Regions from separate parts of the Paenibacillus sp. FSL H7-0737 genome, predicted to be linked through region 1. Evidence: predicted binding sites of a transcription regulator. Region 1 holds the regulator's gene; the other holds the start of a gene.
The links. Region 1 encodes LexA, which represses DNA repair genes until DNA is damaged. Its sites were predicted from a motif close to CGAACATATGTTCG; they were not measured.

Region 1 (3,425 bases):
CCCCTGTTTCTTTCTTTGCTTATTAATTTGCTGCGTGTTGCGTTGAACCATTCTTTCCCAAGAACGGGCCATATGCGTTCCCCCTAGTCATCCAGTAATATCTATGAAAAGGAACAGGGTGTTAATGCTTACGCCCCTTGTTACCTTGTTCATGCTCATCATTATCGACCAATTCAATCGTATTCAATTGTGCTCGGAAGTTATTGCGAATATTCCCCAAATAAATTTCACGAAGCTTGGCGCGTTCCGCCGTTTCCTCTTGATTAAGGCCTACGCTCTTCTGTTTGCGTGCCAATTCGTTAATACGCGCGACCAACTCATCAATATTCAAAACTTTCCCTCCCCTTATAAATTAATTCTAACTCTGCCATGAGAAAAAGAGCTTGTCAAGGTTTACTCCCTGCAAGCTCTTCATGTCCTCTTATTATGTTCTTAGAATATTAATATATAGGTAAAGTGAGAATATCTCCAGCATTAATCTGATTACCTTTAATGCCATTGAATTTTTTAATTCCTTCTATATATACAGCCGTTTTCATATCAGAAGGTTTATTCTCAAGAGCAATACTCCAAAGTGTATCTCCACGTTCAACCACTACGCGCTTCTCATCCTTCATTAAAGTAGTAGATCCTGCAAATACATTACCTACTACTGTAAGTCCTGATAGTACGAGCACAATGATCAATGTTAGTTTAATAACAAAATCTCTACGGAACAAACGCATCAAGCCTTCAAGCAAAAGCTCTGTAATCTCTTTAATCTGAGCTGAATAACGGGTAATAGGATTATGTCCTAAAGATTCAACCACTGGGGCTTTATCGTAGATGCTGCGGTATGTACTGTATTTTAACATGAATATCACCCTCCAAACACTTGTTCTTACTTTTGAAATTATAATAACACGAACATGTGTTTTGTTCAATACTATTTTAGAACAATTGTTCTCTTTTTTTCAGAGGTTAATATTTACCATATTCTTCATATAAAGAATCACTCTTATTGTTTAGATGAAGGAAACGCAATCAATACAAGACTACCATTTATTAACTCTTTCGAATTAATATTTATAATAGTTAGAACTTATGTTTGTGCGAACGGTAGTTCTATGTTATAATTTTCCCAAACATTACTATATGGGGTTGATTCCAATGTCAAAGATTTCAAGTCGCCAGCTGGCGATCCTGGAATTTATACGTAGCGAAGTCCGCAGCAAGGGTTATCCTCCTTCCGTCCGGGAGATTGGAGAAGCTGTTGGTCTTGCTTCCAGCTCCACAGTTCACGGTCATTTAGATCGGCTAGAGAAGAAGGGACTTATCCGTCGAGATCCAACGAAGCCTCGTGCGATAGAATTGCTTGGCCAAGAGGATTCCGAGAATGTCCATCATTTCGCGCAAACCGTCGCTCGCATTCCTGTCGTAGGTAAGGTTACCGCCGGGGTTCCTATCACTGCTACTGAGAATATTGAAGACTACTTCCCGCTTCCAACTCACTATGTTGGAGATAACAAAGTATTTATGTTATCGGTTCAAGGTGACAGTATGGTCGAAGCTGGGATTATGAATGGCGACTATGTTATTGTTCGTCAACAACAAACGGCTGATAACGGAGATATCGTTGTAGCTATGACCGAAGAAGATGAAGCAACCGTTAAGACTTTTTATAAAGAACGTGATCATATACGTCTTCAGCCGGAGAATCCGGCGTACGAGCCTCTTCGCCTTAATCGCGTGACCATTCTCGGCAGAGTTATCGGATTATTTCGAGATATCCACTAAGTATGCACTCCTACCAAGCGAAAACGGATACCGCCCTTTAAAGGACGGTATCCGTTTCTACGAGAAGTATAAGGATAGGGTATATCGTAAAAATATATACTTTCTTTTATTTTTTTAAAAGCTGTTCTGCAAATGCAGAACAGCTTTTTTATTGTTATCAAACTCCATTTATCAATTACAGAACATTTATTCTTATGGGCTAAAATGACCATTTTTAATGAATAACCGTTTAGGCATCCTCCTCATATCTTAATTAGAAAGGAGTGTTGCACAATGCCAAATTACCGGATTATAGTTGATCTGACGCAGCGTATGCTTTATCTTCTTGATAACGACATTGTGATCAGGGGCTTCCCAGTCGGAATCGGTAAAATGTTAACTCAATCACCACTCGGTGAATTCACAATCATTAACAAACAACCCGATCCAGGTGGTCCATTTGGGGTCTTTTGGATGGGTCTATCTAAGCCTCACTATGGGATACATGGAAATAATGATCCCTCATCCATAGGGCACGAAGTATCCCACGGTTGTATTCGTATGTACAATGAAGATGTGTTAGCACTAGCTGCGATTGTTCCGATTGGAACACGAGTAACGATCAGGAATTAAATCTATCTCTATAGATAAACACGCCTCACTCATGGTTCAATGGAGGAGGCGTGTTTGTATTTATGTATTTTTGATGACCTAATAGGAATTATGTGGTTATATGTCGAATAATGTTAACAGGATTTCAAATTGAAAGGAAGTGTCTCGTTTTGAACAACTCAAAAATTAGAACCCTCGTCGATTTTAAAGTCGATGCACTTGTTAAACTCTCTGGCTTATTGTTAAATAACGATCAAGCGAGTGGAAAAAAAGTAAATTTACTCACCTCATTCGGCAGTATTCAAGGGACCATCTCCCCTTCCACCTCCAATAAAGAGGATGTTTTTGACTTAAAATCTCTAATGGATGATGTCATTGTAGATGAATACATATCTTATTTAGGTGCGGAACATCCCGATAAAAATTTCAGCTATAACTTTGTAGTCCTTAATGATGTTTCTGTAAGACCCTATACTCACTATGAATCTCCGATCGAATACAAACAGCTAATTGTTTATACTGATCAAATCACAGCCTTCAATTTCTTATGATTTTGACATATTTATTTTAAAAACCTCTCATCAGCACTCCAGCAGTTGCCACAATTTTGCACTCAGCTCGCAAAATCGGCAGATCTCTGGGTGCTTTCTCTTTTTCTAATCAATAGTCGTTTCCTAAATTCCCACGATTTTCGCTCTTAACAGATACTAGTAGAGTGAATTCAGGCATATCTTTCAATAAGCAATAAATCTTGCTCTACTGAGATCATTGGAGGTGTGATTACATGCTGATTTTCTTGATGTATATGTTTGCCATTGTAGGAGGAATTTTAATTCTAAGTGCCGTTATTATAGAATTAAAAAAACTATCTACTTCTTCTGAACTTTCTAAGCTGTTAAACGCAACCTCATCTTTTAATATTATATTCACCAAAACATTCATTCCGCCCAATCAATCTCACTTGATCGCCCTTAATGAACCTTATAAAAAAATAGCAATAGGTACCAGCAATCCAAAAACAAGCAAAAAAGCAATAGCAAAGCTTTACTCGTTCGACA
Region 2 (3,425 bases), 1.3 Mb from region 1:
ATGGTTAGTTATCACTGATAATTTCCCCTTGGGTGGCACTGTCTATACATGAATAGCTTTACTCTTTTACTACATTCACTGTCTTGCTTGCTGCGTCATACGTAACCTTTGCTCCAAGCGCCTCAGCCAGAGCACGCACGGGTACATACGTTACGCCGGTATCAAGAACACCATCCGTAAGTTTAGTGCCGTTTAAGGTTATCGTTACTTTAACGTCTTTGTTCACCTGGTCATCCTCCCCAGTAATTCTTTTTAAAGCTTCATTGACCTGATCCGTCGTAGGACGTTTACCTGCCCGAAGTTGAGTCGTAGTTAAGCCGAAGGCCATTTGCAGATGTGAATAATCTTTAAAAGACGTCCAGTCTCCTCCCCACTCAAGCCCTAGCTGTTTTCCCACCTGTACAACCTCTTGCCAGTCCGCTATTTTATCTTTATCACCATCACGATTCATGTCCCAGGAAATACTATTTCCATCCGGCAGCAAAAGCGCAAAATCAAACGCAAGGCCATAATTGTGATAGCTGGTTCCACCCTTGGCGTTGGTAACTATAGGTCCAGGCTTACTTCTCCCCTGCGCATACAAGGCATTTTGTTCAGCAATCGACCGCAATCCCTGAGTAATAACGATGGGCACTCCTCTGGCATAGCTTTGCTGTATCAAAGCCTTCGCCCCTGCTGCCAAAACAGGATGAAGCCCAACAAGCCTCGCCGCCGATTTGTCCCTCACTTGATCTAAAGTCAGCATAGTATCACCCCTTGGTATAATCAATGATCCCGCTTCCCCATTCGCTTGTACTAATACCCCTGCTTGCCTTAGCATACAAGCATAAATGTCTTCGGCGTCCATATAAGGAAGGACGATAAGCGTTTAAGCGAGAAATATAAGACATAAAGGATAGGTGCATAACTTATACTTTCTTATATTTTAAAAAAAGACCCCGGTATCCCCGAGATCTCCCCTGAAAAGCACCTATTCATAGCTTCTTCACCTTGGATCATTTCTACAAAAAAGGGCAAAATATTAGCGAAAGGTGGGAACACATATGGACATTCATAGTGATAGCTATAAAGTTGCTGCCCTGAGCGAGCAGGAAGAAGCACTCGAAATTATTCGAAATGCTGAAGCTTCCATTGCACATCTGACCGGCAACCCAACGTTGACCCTAATTGCTTATGAAAAAAGTGAAGTCAGCAGTTCTCAGCATTAGACGATGTAAACCTCCACTAGATCATCTACATTGATCCACTTCCATTCCTCCGCCCACTGCAGCTTAAACTCACGCGAGTGGGTGTGAATGGAAGTCACAAAACCACTAATTGTCGTATTCTCAAAAGGATCAAACAGCACAACAGTGACGCGCACATGACTCCGTAACGATAAGGCCAGTGTACATTCGATCTCCTCCAGCTTCTGCTCATCCAGAATAGGCTTAATGCGGCGCAGGGTCTCCCGTTCATCCCTAATAATTCTTACCTTATGCTCCGGCAGCATCATGCGACTACTTTCCCACAGTCCGTTTTTCTCCAGCTTTTTGCCCATGGTAACCCCTCCCTAATTTCTATACTTATTCCGCTACACACGAACGTATGTTTGTATTATATCCACACCTTCGCTGAATAATCAATAATCAGGAAAAAGATCCCACTTTAAAATCCTCCTCTTTTATCTAAAAGTTGTATAATATTGAATATCTAATTGAGAGGAGCTTTCCACTTGAAAAAAAACAATGCCCTGCTCATCCTAATTCCCGTATTATTCCTGTGTCTATACCCCCTCGTATATCGAAGCAGTACCCTCTCAGGCCTAACAAAAGGAATCGTAGCCGGCTTATTTATAGGATTGGCAGTGTTACCTCTACTCAAGCTCAAAATCGCATCAAAAAGACGCTGACAGTTGAACTGTTCAGCGTCTAAATTTCGATCTATTCTTGAACTTTCTCTGATTCAGCGGTGGACTGACCATCAGCATCGATGAGTCCTGTTGCTTCTCTTGCTTCATTAAGCTTGGAAATGCCGTATAGCATCGCGACGTCAGCGTTCTGATTCAATTCCTCGAACTTCTCAGCAGTGACCTCTGCGGAATCAGCACCTTGAGAGGCCTGTTCTTTTAGAGAATAAGCACTTTGAAAAGCAATTTTGGACTCATCAAGCAGTTTACGAATGTCTTCGGGCAAGCTAGAGGAAATTTTCACTTTTTCAGCCTGATTGGATAGTTCTGTTGCGGTCTTCTGGAATTCGTTAATCTTCTTCTCCAACTGCCTGTCCGAAAGTTCTCCTGCTGAATAAGCAGCAATAGCTTCGTTGAACTCCGCTAAAGATGATTTTCCTAATTCATCAAGTTTAGACATTTCATTGTAGAAGTTTTGCACGGTTTCCTGCACTTCTTCTTCCGAGGCAGGTGCCGATGAAGTTGAATTATTATTGCTGCAGGCGCTAAGGATGACAGTCAGCATTAGCGTTCCTATTAGTAACACTTTTTTCATTATTTATCCCTCCACTTAACAGAATAATGTCGGTTTGTGTAAAGCGCAAATGAAATTTATGTAAAATGACTATTATGTTATAATTATTTCAATTGTAATCAGGGAAGGAGAGTATTTATGCCTTATTGCACAACCTGCGGATCAGAATATAAGCAGGGCGCTAAATTTTGTGGAGAATGCGGATCTAGCATTGACGGCACTGCTCCAGTGACCGCCCGCCGTCCATCAGCAAATCAAAATGCTACTCAAGAAGTCGTGCTCTGGAAAGGCAAACCAGCCAGTATCTCTGATCGCCTCAAAGGAATCGTACGCCTAAACACGACTACGTACACCATTACAAGCCAGCGCATTATGGTAAAGACCGGACTTATCGGTAAAAATGTCGAAGAAATCGAATTACTGCGTGTACGCGATTTATCCGTAGCACAATCTATCATGGACCGGATGCTCGGCATCGGTACATTAACTGTATTTTCTGATGATGCCTCAGCGCCGCAGCTTCTTTTCCGAAAAATCCATGATGCCCAAACCGTCAAGGATGTTCTGCGCAAAGCTGTTCGTGACGAGAAGATCGCCAACAACATTAGCTACCGTGAACAAATCTAAGATTCTTTCACATTAAAAAAAGCCCCGAAATCCGGGGCTTTTTCGCTAATATTCCAATGCTCGAATCAGTTCGGATATCGTCTTATGGAAGATAAAACGCTCCTGCTGGAATAATCCCTTTGGGTTGGCTAGGACTTTCCCACTGCAATACAATTCGCGCGTCCCCCTCATTCTCATAGTACTCCACTTTTATTTCATGTAGCTTGCCAGCTATCAGATTCACACTGCCTTTTCGCTCCTGTCCACTCTGATTCACCCAGCTATCAATGATCAGCCCTCCATCAATCCACACCCGTACCCCGTCATCAGAGGAGGAGTAAATGGTATAGGTTTCAC

Region 2: a site for LexA is predicted at 1,581-1,594, ahead of H70737_RS22220 (YolD-like family protein). Genes of this name have one in related genera too.

Annotation. Positions count from the first base shown of each region.
Region 1 covers NZ_CP009279.1:3,786,119-3,789,543, forward strand. The annotation lists gene H70737_RS16385 (hypothetical protein) at 1-72, opposite strand, end outside; gene H70737_RS16390 (DUF896 domain-containing protein) at 122-331, opposite strand; gene H70737_RS16395 (LysM peptidoglycan-binding domain-containing protein) at 441-854, opposite strand; gene lexA (transcriptional repressor LexA) at 1,150-1,776, shown strand; gene H70737_RS16405 (L,D-transpeptidase) at 2,050-2,388, shown strand; gene H70737_RS16410 (hypothetical protein) at 2,538-2,918, shown strand; gene H70737_RS16415 (hypothetical protein) at 3,152-3,425, shown strand, end outside.
Region 2 covers NZ_CP009279.1:5,072,682-5,076,106, forward strand. The annotation lists gene H70737_RS22215 (M15 family metallopeptidase) at 59-745, opposite strand; gene H70737_RS31105 (hypothetical protein) at 1,044-1,208, shown strand; gene H70737_RS22220 (YolD-like family protein) at 1,205-1,540, opposite strand; gene H70737_RS22225 (hypothetical protein) at 1,923-2,483, opposite strand; gene H70737_RS22230 (PH domain-containing protein) at 2,601-3,089, shown strand; gene H70737_RS22235 (glycosyl hydrolase) at 3,172-3,425, opposite strand, start outside.